DNA from 4 places in the Pseudomonas sp. LBUM1645 genome. Region 2 is predicted to be linked to each of the others. Evidence: predicted binding sites of a transcription regulator. Region 2 holds the regulator's gene; each other region holds the start of a gene.
What was found. Region 2 encodes FliA, which starts transcription of late flagellar genes. Its sites were predicted from a motif close to CTAAAGTTTNNNNNNNNNNNGCCGNTAA; they were not measured.

Region 1 (3,492 bases), 1.4 Mb from region 2:
CTGTTTGACCGTCAACCAGACGGCAATGACACCGAGGGCAGCGGCGAACAGTTCAAGCCCGGACATGGAGGTTCCTTGGGGGAAGTCGAAGAGGGGGCGGATTGTACCGGGAAGGAGCGAAGTTTGAAGATCAAAAGATCGCAGCCTGCGGCAGCTCCTACGCCGAACGCATTTCCCTGTAGGAGCTGCCGCAGGCTGCGATCTTTTCGGGTTATACCCGGAACTGCTTGAGCAGCCCGTTCAATTGCTCACTCAATTCCTTCAGGTGAACGCTGGCCACGCTCGACTGTTCGGCCGCCAGCGCCGTGCTGTGGGACAAACCGGCCGCCTGGGTGACGTTCTGGTTGATGTCCTCGACCACATGCGCCTGTTGCAAGGTTGCGCTGGCGATGGAGGCGTTCAATCCGTTGAGGTTGCGCAGCGCCTGGGCAATGGCATTCAGGCTTGCACCGGCCAGGCCGGCCTGCTCGATGGTCAACTGCGATGCACGGCTGCTGTCGCCGATCACTTTGACCGCCGCTTCGGAGTGGCTTTGCAGGCGTTCGATCATCGACTGGATTTCGGCTGTGGACTTCTGGGTACGCTGGGCCAGCAGTCGCACTTCATCGGCCACCACTGCAAAGCCCCGACCTTGCTCGCCGGCCCGGGCGGCTTCGATGGCCGCGTTGAGGGCCAGCAGGTTGGTTTGCTCGGCGATGGAGCGGATCACTTCGAGGACGGTGCCGATCTGCGTGCTTTCGGCGGCCAGGGTACGAATCACTTCCACCGCCTGATCGATGGTCGACGACAGCTTGTCGATCTGTTGCAGGCTGCCATCGATATTGACTTGGCCTTGCTGCGCCTGAGACTCGGCATCGCGCATTTCGCTGGCGGCGTGCTCGGCGTTTTTCGCGACGTCGTGTACGCCATACGTCACTTCATTGATTGCCGTAGCCACCAGTTCCATTTGCTGGGACTGTTGCTGACTGCGTTGTTGGGCCTGGGCGGCGTCGTTGCCCAGTTCGCTGGAAGACTGGCCCAAGGCACTGGCGGATACTTGCAGTTCTTTGATCACCAGTCGCAGCTTGGCGGTAAAGGCGTTGAAGTGGCGTGCCAGTTGCGTGACTTCATCCTGGCCATGAGTGTCGAGGCTGTGGGTCAAATCGCTCTCGCCGCTGGCGATGTTGGCCATGGCATTCACGGTTTCCTGCAGTGGACGCACGATGCTGCGGGCAATCAGAATCACCAGCAGCGCCATGATCAGGGCAATCACCAGCCCCACGAACGAGGCCTTCCAGACCTGGGTATAGAACTCGGCCTGCATGTCATCGATGTATACGCCCGAACCGATTATCCAGCCCCAGGGTTCGAACAATTTGACGTAGGAGGTTTTTTCTACCGGCGCGCTGGCGCCCGGTTTTGGCCAGCGATAGTCGATCGTACCTGCGCCCTTGGACTTGGCGACGGCGACCATTTCGTTAAACAGGGCAAAACCATCCGGGTCGCGGATCGCCGAAAGGTTCTGGCCGTCAAGTTTCGGGTTGGCCGGGTGCATGATCATCACCGGCGTCAGGTCGTTGATCCAGAAGTATTCATTCTGGTCATAGCGCAGACCGCGAACGGCCGTCAGTGCTTGCTTCTGCGCGGCATCACGGGTGAGCGTGCCGGCGGTTTCGAGGTCGTGGTAATAGGTCAGAATACCGCTGGCGGTTTGCACCACATGCTGGGTTTTCTGAGCCTTGGCGTGGTACAGGTCATCGTGAATCTGCTTGAGCATCAAGACACCCAACGTCATTAGCATCATCACGGCCACGATCAAGATGAGCCACAAACGTCGGCTGATCGACATACTGCGCAAGCTGTTCATAACGCTGTTACTCCGGTTTCTTTTTCTTGTAATAAATGATCGCCAGCATCCAACCACACTTTGCCGATCGGTCATATCCGACCCAAGTCCAATAACGCAGCAGCGTTAATCAGACTTGTCTGATAGGATTTCGGCCCCGCGCGGAAAAACCTGAATCCAAGTTGATTTTTCACGGAATTTTTATGGTTCCGTCTGGATCCTGTGCGCGCGGGACTTCAGCTAGGCTGATCGCAGTAAACGTTCTGAAAAAATATTAACGGGGCATGCCGTGGCGCATCGCTTCTTGGGGGATTGATGGATCTTTGGACTGCCTTTTCGGCATTGATTCTTGGGGTTGTAGAAGGGCTGACGGAGTTTTTGCCGATTTCCAGTACCGGGCACCAGATCATTGTGGCTGACCTGCTCGACTTCGGTGGCGAGCGGGCCATGGCCTTCAACATCATTATTCAGTTGGGGGCGATCCTGGCGGTGGTGTGGGAGTTTCGCCGCAAGATATTCGATGTGGTCATCGGTTTGCCGACGCAGCCGAGCGCTCGACGCTTTACCGCGAACCTGCTGATCGCCTTCCTGCCGGCCGTGGTATTGGGGGTGATTTTCGCTGATCTGATCCACGAGTATCTGTTCAACCCGATCACCGTGGCCACGGCGTTGGTCGTGGGCGGTATCGTCATGCTGTGGGCTGAGCAGCGTCAGCATGAAGTGCATGCTCACACCGTCGACGAAATCACCTGGAAAGACGCCCTGAAAGTTGGCTTTGCCCAGTGCCTGGCAATGATTCCCGGGACCTCGCGTTCTGGCTCGACGATCATTGGCGGTTTGCTCTTCGGCTTGTCGCGCAAGACCGCCACCGAGTTTTCTTTCTTCCTGGCGATGCCGACCATGGTCGGCGCGGCGGTGTACTCGGGCTACAAGTATCGCGACCTGTTCGTTCCGTCTGATTTTCCGGTGTTCGCGATCGGTTTCGTCACGGCGTTCATCTTCGCGATGATTGCCGTCAGAGCCTTGCTTGTGTTCATCGGCAGCCACAGCTATGCGGCGTTTGCCTGGTATCGCATCGCGTTCGGCCTGGTCATCCTGGCCACCTGGCAGTTCGGCTGGGTCGACTGGACAGCGGTCAAGCCATGAATGATGGCAGCGCGCGCAACAACCCCGGACGCAAACCCGCAGGAGAAATTCGCAATCTCCAGCTGAAATTGGTGGTGTTTGCAGTCCTGTGCGCGCTGCCGCTGTACGGGTCGATGTCGCTATGGCTGCGCGGGGTTTCCGTGATTCCCTTGGCTGCGTACGGGGTCGTCAGCCTGCTGGCGTTCTTGCTGTACTGGAGCGACAAACGCAAGGCGCGCGCCGACCATTGGCGCACACCGGAGAACGTGTTGCACGCGGTGGAACTCGCCGGCGGCTGGCCGGGCGCCTTACTGGCGCAGCAGCTGTTCCGTCACAAGACGCGCAAGCTCTCCTTTCAGTTGGTGTTCTGGATCATCGTGCTGATGCATCAGGTGTTCTGGATCGACCAGCTGTTTCTGGGTGCAAATCTGCTGGCGCTGTTTTAAAGCAGCAGTCCGACCTGGGTGCGCTTGGGTAACTTGCTCACCACCAATTGATGGGAACGCTGCAACAAGCCTTGCAGCTCTTCAGGGCCCAACGGG
Region 2 (3,492 bases):
GCAAAGCGGTCCACCTGACTGGCCATAAGCACGAGCTTGAGCAGGTTGCTTTCAACTTCGGTGACCAATTGGGTCACACGCTTGATCACCTGACCGGTGAGGTCCTGGTAATCCTGAGCGAGCAGAATGTCGTTGAGGTTGCTCGACACAACGCGATTGTCTTCGCTGCTGCGTGTCAGGAAACCGTCGACGCGCCGAGCCAGCTCGCGGAACTCTTCAGCCCCGACTTCGCGACGCATGAACCGTCCCCAATCGGTGCTCAAGGCCTGGGCTTCGTTGCTCAGGCCGTTGACCAGCGGCGTGGCGTTTTCCACCAGGTCCATGGTGCGGTTGGCAGCAGCCTCGGTCAGCTTGACCACATAACCCAGACGCTCGGTGGCATCCGTGATCTGTGACACTTCCTCGGCTTGCGGCATGTTCGGGTCAATCTGGAAATTGACGATCGCGCTATGCAGCTCGCGAGTGAGCTTGCCCACTTCCTGATACAGGCCGCGGTCACGGGTCTGATTGAGCTCATGGATCAGTTGCACAGCGTCGCCGAACCTGCCTTTTTCAAGGCTTTCGACCAGTTCGACAGCGTGTTTTTTCAGGGTCAACTCGAAATCGCCCTGTGAAGATTCGTAATGCTCCATAGCTCCCCCGTGGCGCAGTGGCTTCGCACATCAACCGATGCGTTCGAAAATCTTTTCGATTTTTTCTTTCAACGCCTGGGCCGTAAAGGGTTTGACCACATAGCCGTTAACACCGGCCTGGGCTGCCTCGATGATCTGCTCGCGCTTGGCTTCAGCGGTCACCATCAGCACCGGCAGGTGCTTGAGCTTTTCATCGGCGCGCACGTGGCGCAGCAGATCGATACCGGTCATGCCAGGCATGTTCCAGTCTGTTACCAGAAAGTCGATGCTGCCGCTGTTGAGAACCGGAATGGCAGTAGTGCCATCATCGGCCTCGACCGTGTTGGTGAACCCAAGGTCACGCAACAGGTTTTTTATGATCCGCCGCATCGTTGAGAAGTCATCAACAATGAGGATTTTCATGTTCTTGTTCAATTCGACCTCCAAGCAGTCTTAAACGCGCCCAGCACCTGGACACGCCATTTCAATCAATCCGGCAAAGCACTCAATGACTGTCTGGAGCACAACAGATCGGGGCCGGTTTGGTTCAACACCCCACCCGCCGCGTTCGCAGTGTCCCCACACTGCCTTCAGCGCGCTCGCCACTCCCCCAAACGCCCCCGCAAACGGGCCGCGCACTGGCTGTGTAACTGGCTGACCCGAGATTCGCTGACCCCCAGGACCTCACCGATTTCCTTGAGATTCAACTCTTCGTCGTAGTACAGCGCCAACACCAGTCGCTCACGCTCCGGCAAATTGGCAATCGCGTCCGCCAGCGCTGCCTGGAAGCGTTCATCTTCCAGATCGCGTGACGGCTCGAGATGAGCACTCGCGCCATCCTCGTGCAGCCCTTCGTGTTCGCCGTCCTGCAACAGATCGTCGAAACTGAATAACCGGCTGCCCAGGGTGTCGTTCAAAATCCCGTAATAATCGTCGAGACTCAATTGGAGTTCGGCCGCAACCTCGTGATCTTTAGCGTCACGACCGGTTTTAGCTTCAATCGAGCGAATTGCGTCGCTGACCATCCGGGTATTGCGGTGGACCGAACGCGGCGCCCAGTCCCCCTTGCGTACTTCATCGAGCATCGCGCCACGGATTCGAATGCCCGCGTACGTCTCGAAACTCGCGCCTTTGCTGGCGTCGTATTTGGTCGACACTTCAAGCAGGCCGATCATCCCGGCCTGGATCAGATCTTCAACCTGGACACTGGCTGGCAGACGCGCCAGCAAGTGGTAGGCAATGCGTTTAACCAGTGGCGCGTAACGCTCGATCAGCTCGTACTGCGCGTCACGTGCCGACTTCTTGTAGAGGTTGTAGCCACTGGCTGTCATAGCACAGGTCCTGCGGTTTGTTGCACGAGGCGCTCGACGAAAAACTCCAGGTGCCCGCGCGGGTTCGCAGGCAGCGGCCAGGTATCGACCTTCTGTGCAATGGCCTTGAATGCCAGTGAGCACTTGGACCGCGGGAAGGCTTCGTAAACGGCGCGCTGCTTCTGCACAGCCTTGCGCACGCTTTCGTCGTAAGGAACCGCGCCGACGTATTGTAAGGCGACGTCCAGGAAGCGATCCGTGACCTTGGTCAACTTGGCGAACAGGTTGCGACCTTCTTGCGGGCTCTGGGCCATGTTGGCCAGGACGCGGAAGCGGTTCATGCCGTAATCGCGGTTCAGCAGTTTGATCAGTGCGTAGGCGTCTGTGATCGAGGTCGGTTCGTCGCAGACCACCAGCAAGACTTCCTGCGCTGCGCGAACGAAACTGACTACCGAGTCACCAATGCCTGCAGCGGTGTCGATCACCAGCACGTCGAGGTTGTCGCCGATATCGCTGAACGCCTGGATCAGGCCGGCGTGTTGAGCCGGGCTCAAATGAACCATGCTCTGCGTGCCGGACGCGGCCGGGACGATGCGAATGCCGCCAGGACCTTGCAACAGTACGTCGCGCAGCTCGCAGCGGCCTTCGATCACGTCGGCCAAAGTACGTTTGGGTGTCAGTCCCAGCAGGACGTCGACGTTCGCCAGCCCCAGATCGGCGTCCAACAGCATGACGCGTCGACCGAGCTCTGCTAGAGCCAGGGACAAGTTCACTGACACGTTAGTTTTCCCGACGCCACCTTTGCCGCCGGTCACCGCGATCACCTGTACGGGATGCATGCTGCCCATGAATTTTCTTTACCTTGTCTTACTTAGACGGAGGCCACATTACTGGCTGCGCGTTCACTAACTGAACAATGCATGGCAGACCATCGATGTAGGTACAAAAACTGTTCATTAATACCTCAGCCGACCTGCTTGGTCGGGCTGTGGTAAATATCAGCGAACATGTCAGCCATGGCTTCTTCGCTGGGTTCTTCTTGCATTTGCACGCTGACGGCGCGACTGACCAACTGATGACGACGCGGTAGATGCAAATCATCCGGAATCCGCGGGCCATCGGTGAGGTAAGCCACCGGCAATTCATGACTGATGGCCAGGCTCAACACCTCGCCCAGACTTGCCGTTTCATCCAGTTTAGTCAGGATGCAGCCAGCGAGCCCACAACGCTTGTAACTGTGATAAGCGGCCGTTAGAACCTGTTTCTGGCTGGTGGTTGCCAAAACCAGATAATTTTTCGATTTGATGCCACGACCGGCCAGGCTTTCGAGCTGCATGCGCAGTGCCGGATCGCTGGCCTGAAGGCCTGCGGTATCGATCAGCACCACGCGTTTGCGCAGCAAAGGCTCCAGCGCCTGCACCAGCGACTGGCCCGGATCGACATGCGTCACCGACACATTGAGGATCCGGCCCAACGTCTTGAGTTGTTCCTGAGCACCAATACGGTAGCTGTCCATGCTGACCAGCGCGATATTCTGCGCGCCGTACTTGAGCACGTAACGGGCCGCGAGT
Region 3 (3,492 bases), 2.7 Mb from region 2:
CATGCCGACGGCACCGAGGATGTTTTCCAGCGCTTGCTGAACCTTTTCCGACTGCCCCACCGTGCCGTTGGCCATCTGATGACTGGTCCCCATCGCCTTCACCGCAGCGCCGACACCGCTGTGCAGCTTGGCGATCATCTGCTCGATTTCCTCGGTCGATTGCTGGGTGCGCTTGGCCAGGGTCCGAACCTCGTCCGCCACCACCGCAAAACCACGGCCCTGCTCACCGGCCCGAGCGGCTTCGATAGCCGCGTTGAGGGCCAGAAGGTTGGTCTGTTCGGCGATGCTCTTGATCACCTCCAGCACACGGCTGATGGACTGGCTGTCGCTGGCCAGTTGATTGATCACCAGCACCGACTGATCGATCTCACTGGCCAGTGCAGCGATGCTGCCCTGTTGAGACTCCACCAACCCGCGACCGCTGATGGTCTCGTCATTGACGCTATGGGCGCTGCTGACCGCTGCCGCGGCACTGCGTGCAACCTCAAGAGAGGTGGCCGACATCTGATTCATGGCCGTGGCGACCTGCTCGATCTGCGTACGCTGTCCCGCCACCGCCTGGTTGCTCTGGGCGGAAACGTTCTCCACCTGCCCGGCCTGGCGCTCGACCTCAGTGACGGTCTGGCCGACCCGCTCGATCAGGTCATGGATTTTCTTCACAGTGCCATTGAACACCTCACCCAACTCGCCCAGTTCATCGCGGCTGTTGGCGCTGAAGGTCACTGTCATGTCGCCGGCCGCGACCTTGTCCATCACCGCGCCAAGACGCTTGAGGGTGGTGCGGGTCGAGGCGTAGAAGCCGCCGTAGAGGTAAAAAATCAACACAAACACCACCGACAGCGCCACGGCCTGCAAGACCATATGCGTGCGGTTCTGCTCCAGTCGCTGTTGTAACTGGGTGCCGAGAAACTTCAGGGTGGCTTCGTTGAGTTGGTACGTCTGGTCCATCAGGCCCGTGACCTGATCGTAAAAGCCCTGCCACGGCGCATCCAGCGTGTCGGCCATCACTACCTGCTCTTCGAACAGTTCACTGGCCTTTTTCAACGACGCCTTGCTGCTATCAGCCTGGGCGGCCAGGGTTTCCCGTGCCGCTTTGCTGGAACCCAGCGCGTCCTGCAACTTCAGGGCATATTCAGCGTGCAGTTTTTCGATCTGCGCCAGCAACTCATCAAAACGGGTACTCGATGCCGAGTTGAGAAAGCCTTGCCCCAGCGAAAAAGAGCCCATCGCCCGACCTTCACCCAGAAGCTGGGTCACGGGCGGGGTGACATTGGTGATGAGTTCACTCAGCTGGCGCATGTCGCTCTGGGTGTCGTGGCTCAGACCGGCCTGACTGGCAATGATCTGGCTGAAAATTTGCGCGTTGCCGAGCAACTTGCCGATCATCGCGCTTTTGCTTTGCAGGGAGTTTTCCGCTTGCTGGGCCTTGAACGCAGCGATCATTTCATCGCGTTTGGCATCGAAAACCATGATTTGCTCGGGGTCAGCGGTCATCGCTGTCAGCCCTTGCAAACGGGTCAGCACATTTTGCCCCAGGGTACTGATCTGCGACTCGACATTGCCGGCCTTGCCGGACTGACCGAGGGTGACGTTGATCTGCACCAGGTTGTTCAGGGTTTCCAGATCGCGCCGTAGCGTCAGGCTGCTGCCCAGTAGGTCAAGGCTCTGCAGCTCGACCCGGGTGCCCTGGAATTCGCGATAGGAATCGCGTACCAGATAGAAGTTGGTCACCAGCATCGGCACAAGGAACAGCACGCTGATCAGGCTGAACTTCATACCGAAGCTCAGGCGGTTCATCAGCGCGACGGCGGGATAGAGCAAGCTCTTCACTGGAAGTCTCCCTTTGATTTCTTATTTTTATTGGCAGGCGCGGGTCGAGAGCAGATAGCCACTATTCGGCGCTGTCTCTGTATAGCTTAAATCGGCGGGAGGTTTTGTAACTTAAGGTTAACGGAGGGGAGGCGCGGACTTGTAGCAGCTGGCGAAGCCTGCGTTCGGCTGCGAAGCAGTCGTAAATCCTGATTACGCGGTGAGCCAGACAAACCCCGGTGAATGAATTGGCGACTGCTGCGCAGCCGAACGCAGGCTGCGCCAGCTGCTACAGGGGATCGGTGTATTAGGGAAGGACTGTCCACAACGCAAAACCGGCGTACCAGAGCACCGCCGCGCGCAGCAACAGTTCCCAGATCCGGTCCAGGCTGTTGATGCCGTCTGGTCCGACCACCGGTGCCGGGATTTCACCGGCCACCAGCCCGACCTTCTCGATCAGTTGGGCGGCGCTGATGTTCCAGTTCAGCAGTTCGTGCAGCATCACTCGGCTGACCGCGACAAAGTTGCCGACCAACGCAAAACTTGCCGCCAACAATCGCACCGGCACCCAGTCGAACGCATGACGCAGTTTTGCCGCGCGCTCGACCACGGCCGGGTTCTGCCCGTGCTCTTCGGCCAAGGCCAGCAGTCGATAGCTCAGGGCTGCGACCGGCCCCAGCAGGAAGTACCAGAAAATCACCGCGAAAAAGCTCTGATAAGCCTCCCACAGCAGATGCCCTTCGACCCGTTCCAGCAGTTGTTCGCCGCTATCGGCGCAAATACCCACATCGCGGTCCGCTACATGAGCGGCCGCTTGCAGGTCTTCCCGGCGCCAGGCATCGCGAAACGGCCCGAGACCGGCCAGCAGATCACCGCGACCGAGACTGTAAATCACCACCAGCAGATGCACCGGCAACGCCAGCAGACCGTAAGCCACCGGGTCCAGTACCAGCAGCAACAACCCCAGCAGTGCCACTGGCAACAACACCAGGATCACCAAAATCAGCCATGGACTGTTCGCCAGACGCGGACTGACCTCAAGCTTGTTCAGCTCGCGAACCCATCCACCATCGCGTTGAATCCGATGACGCAGGGCCGAGAACTTCTCGATCCAGACCGCCAACAGCAACACCAGAAAACTCATTGTTACTCCTTATTTCCCAGAGCAGCTTTTGCCAGGGCGGCGCGATAGCGTGCCCAGTCGAACGCTGGCCCCGGATCGGTTTTACGCCCGGGTGCGATGTCGCTATGCCCGCAAATGCGCTGTGCGGTGATGGCCGTGAAGGCGCTTTGCAGCTGCCGGGTCAGGGTCGTCAACGCTTGATACTGAGCGTCGGTGAACGGCAGATCATCCGTGCCTTCAAGTTCGATGCCCACGGAAAAATCGTTACAGGTTTCCCGGCCCTCAAAACTCGAGACGCCGGCATGCCAGGCACGCTCAAGACAAGAGACAAACTGAGTGACGGTGCCGTCACGTTCGATCAGAAAATGCGCAGACACACGCAGGTCGGCAATCCCTTCAAAGTAGGGGTGCTCCGTGACATCCAGACGATTCTGGAAAAATTCCTGCACCTTGCCGGTGGCGAATTGCGCAGGCGGCAGGCTGATGTTGTGGATCACCAGCAGGGAAATTTCGCCCGAGGGGCGCGCATTGAAGTTGGGCGAGGGGCAAATATCTACGCC
Region 4 (3,492 bases), 2.0 Mb from region 2:
ACGCATCGCAATCCTTCAATGTTTCATTGAGGTTGGCCACGCTCTGCTGGTTCAGCAGGTTGATCTGGTTAACGTCGACATTGAGGGTTTCCACGACCGCCGTCTGCTCTTCGGTCGCCGCGGCCACCGACTGGTTCATGCCGTCGATTTCGCCGATGCGCTGGGTCACGCTGACCAGTCGCAGACCGGCCTGGTTCGCCACTTCGACGCTCTGTTCGCTGGAGACCTGACTGGCGTTCATGGTCGTCACCGCTTCGCGAGAACCGATCTGCAGCGAGGTGATCATCTTGTGGATCTCCTCCGCCGATTCCTGAGTACGGTGAGCGAGGTTACGCACCTCGTCCGCCACCACCGCAAAACCACGACCGGCTTCACCGGCACGGGCCGCTTCGATGGCCGCGTTGAGCGCGAGCAAGTTGGTCTGCTGGGAGATGCCTTTGATCACATCCAGAATGTGCCCGATGTTGTCGGTGCTGGCGTTCAGGGTTTCGATCTGCGTGCAGGACAGGCTGATTTTCTGCGACAACTCGGTCATCGCCAGAATGGTTTTCTCCACCACCTGACGACCGTCATCGGCCTGCTCGCTCGCGCCGCTGGCGTGCTGGGAAGCATCGGCGGCGTTGCGGGCGATTTCCTGGGTGGCGGCGCCCAACTGGTTGATCGCCGCGGCCACACTGTTGGTGCGGGCGCTTTGCTCGTCGGAACCGACGATCGAGGCGTTGGAGGAAGCCATCACCCGTTGTGACAGGTCGTGAACCTGGCGGGTTGCCGACGACACTTCGGAAATCGACGCGTGAATTCGTTCCACGAACTGGTTGAACGAACCGCCCAGCTCACCGAACTCGTCCTTGCTTTCCACGGCCAGACGTCGGGTCAGGTCGCCCTCGCCCTGAGCGATGTCCTGCATCGCACGACTCATGGTGGTCAGCGGACGCATCAGCACGTTGATCAGCAGGCTCAGCAGTACTGCTATGGCCGTCACGGCGATGAACATCGCGATCAGCGCAGAAGTGCGGAACTGGCTGAGTGGTGCGTAGGCCTTGTCCTTGTCGATCGACAGACCGATGTACCACTCGGCATTCGGCAAACCACTGACCGGAGTAAACGAAAGGATACGGTCCTGCTTGTTCAGGGTAACTTCCTGATTGCCCTTCTCGATGCGCACGCCGGCGTTCGGGTAGATGTCCTTCAGGTTTTTCATCACATGGTCTTTGTCCGGGCTGACGATCACCTGACCGTCGGCACTGACCAGGAACGCATGGCCGATGCCACCGAAGTCCACCGAGTTGATGATCTTCACCAGCGTTTCCAGGCTCAGGTCACCACCGACCACGCCGAGCAACTCGCCGTTCTTTTTCACCGGCAGGGCGATGGTCACCACCAGGCCACCGACGGCAGCCATGTAAGGCGGGGTCAGCATGGTCTTGTCGGCAGCCACGGCCTGTTTGTACCAGGGACGCTGACGCGGATCGTAACCGTCAGGCATCTTCGCGTCCGGGCGCTGAGTAAACACGCCGTTGGCCTGGCCCACATAGGTGAACTGGAAGTTCGAGGTCAGAGCCGGTTGATTGACCAGCCCCGGGAGGTCGGCATTGGCGCCTTGATGGGCGACGTTTTGCGCGAGGTTTTCCAGCACCAGCACGCGGCCGCTCATCCAGTTCTGCACGCTGCTGGCGGTCAGATCGCCGGCCTGCTGGACGCTCGACTCAAGGTTTTGGCGGATGGTGTTTCGCTGCAGATAGTCGTTGTACAAAGTGAACAACGCAAAAGCCAGCACCACGACGCCGGAGGCGGCCAGAAGGATTTTATGGCTGAATTTGAGATTCATTTCATGGGACTTCTTATGCAAAAAGTGGGGATGCGTTCCGGGTAGCAACATTCCATGTAACAGCGCAGGCAGGGCTCTGGGGCCGCTCTACTTTGGTGCACGCATGTCTCCTCAGGCTGTCGGCACAAATCGGAGAAAACTTAGGCGTTTGTACGAAATGGTCGGCATTCCTGTCGGATACCCGCCGAACGGCGTGCCAGAGCGCCCAGTCAGCCTTTTGTGATGACGGTTGTTCGTACGGCAGTTGCAAAATCCCCAACCCTTGATGACAATGCGAGTAATTATCATTTGTGACGTTCGGGCTGTCGCGTTCATGTCCTCACCTGAGTTTGCAGTACAGGCGCTTTACTGTAGCCATCACGGTTGGCTCAATACGTGGCTGCGCGCTCGATTGGGTAATGCAGCCGATGCGGCGGACCTGGCCCAGGACACTTTTGTGCGTCTGCTGCACAGAACCGAACGCCTGGAACTCAAGGCTCCCCGCGCCTTTCTGCGAACGATCGCCCGTGGGTTGGTGATCGACCTTTGGCGCCGTGAAGAAATCGAACGCGCTTACCTGGAAACCATCGCCCATTTGCCCGAGTCGGAAACCCCGAGCGTCGAATCGCGGGCATTAGTGCTTGAGTTGCTGGAAAGCATCGCCCGTATGCTCGAAGGCCTGAAGCCGAAAGTACGTCAGGCATTTCTGCTGGCGCAGTGCGAAGGGCTTACCCACAAACACATCGCCGAGCAGATGGGTTTGTCTCTGCGTTCAGTTGAGCGCTATGTCGCCGACGCGCTGTATCACTGCTACGTGCTGCGGTATGAAACGTGATGCCTGTGGATAACTTGTCGCTGAATCGGCGCGGTGAACCGCACCAGCAGGTGGTTAAACAAGCCATCCATTGGCTGCTGCGTCTGCGTAACAACTCGGCTAATTCCAGGCTACGTCAGCAATGCGAGGTCTGGCGGGCCGAACACCATGAACACGAACTGGCCTGGCAACGGGTGCAGTCGCTGCAAGCCGAGTTGAGCAGCAACCTGCGGGCAGTGCCCGGTGCTCATGTGGCCTTCAATACGTTGGAAAACAGCGCCCAGGGACTGGGACGCCGCCAGGCCTTGAAGCTGCTGTCGGGTGCGTTGCTGATGGGGTCGGCGGCGTGGCTGGGCAAAGATGCCGTGGGCTGGCAACAGTGGACCTCCGATTTCGCCACCGCCACGGGCGAACGGCGCGGTTTCCAATTGCCCGACGGCACACGACTGGAACTCAACACCGCCAGTGCCGTGGATCTGGATTACAACGCGCAGCAACGGCTGATCAAACTGACTCGCGGCGAGATCATCGTGACGTGCGGCGGGATCGACGAAGGATCTCCGTTTGATCGACCGCTGCGGGTGCAAAGTCGCCAAGGTGTGTATGAAGGCGTGGGAGCACGTTTCATCCTGCGGCAGGACGGCGACTGCACGCGGCTCAGTGTTACCGGCGGCATGGTCCTCATACATTCACCACTTGCCACCGATGGCACACCGACCCAGGTGCAGGCCGGGCAGAGTTATCTGATCGATCATCACCAGGCGAGGTTGGCGCCACCGTTGAACATGGATGCCGGCGCTTGGGTCGACGGGCTGATCGTGACTCGCAATATGCGGCTGGGGGATTTCCTTGATGAAGTCGGACGCTATCG

Region 1: ACA079_RS17200 (methyl-accepting chemotaxis protein) is a predicted target of FliA. The motif match lies at 1,974-2,001, and genes of this name have one in related genera.
Region 3: ACA079_RS03790 (methyl-accepting chemotaxis protein) is a predicted target of FliA. The motif match lies at 1,948-1,975, and genes of this name have one in related genera.
Region 4: ACA079_RS00625 (methyl-accepting chemotaxis protein) is a predicted target of FliA. The motif match lies at 1,945-1,972, and genes of this name have one in related genera.

Annotation. Positions count from the first base shown of each region.
Region 1 covers NZ_CP166811.1:3,852,333-3,855,824, reverse strand. The annotation lists gene pnuC (nicotinamide riboside transporter PnuC) at 1-66, opposite strand, end outside; gene ACA079_RS17200 (methyl-accepting chemotaxis protein) at 212-1,846, opposite strand; gene ACA079_RS17195 (undecaprenyl-diphosphate phosphatase) at 2,141-2,971, shown strand; gene ACA079_RS17190 (DUF1294 domain-containing protein) at 2,968-3,396, shown strand; gene ACA079_RS17185 (MmcQ/YjbR family DNA-binding protein) at 3,393-3,492, opposite strand, start outside.
Region 2 covers NZ_CP166811.1:5,270,725-5,274,216, forward strand. The annotation lists gene ACA079_RS23815 (protein phosphatase CheZ) at 1-632, opposite strand, end outside; gene ACA079_RS23820 (chemotaxis response regulator CheY) at 663-1,034, opposite strand; gene fliA (RNA polymerase sigma factor FliA) at 1,202-1,942, opposite strand; gene fleN (flagellar synthesis regulator FleN) at 1,939-2,769, opposite strand; gene flhF (flagellar biosynthesis GTPase FlhF) at 2,886-3,492, opposite strand, start outside.
Region 3 covers NZ_CP166811.1:885,240-888,731, reverse strand. The annotation lists gene ACA079_RS03790 (methyl-accepting chemotaxis protein) at 1-1,830, opposite strand, end outside; gene ampE (regulatory signaling modulator protein AmpE) at 2,117-2,953, opposite strand; gene ampD (1,6-anhydro-N-acetylmuramyl-L-alanine amidase AmpD) at 2,956-3,492, opposite strand, start outside.
Region 4 covers NZ_CP166811.1:124,328-127,819, reverse strand. The annotation lists gene ACA079_RS00625 (methyl-accepting chemotaxis protein) at 1-1,828, opposite strand, end outside; gene ACA079_RS00620 (sigma-70 family RNA polymerase sigma factor) at 2,142-2,642, shown strand; gene ACA079_RS00615 (FecR domain-containing protein) at 2,642-3,492, shown strand, end outside.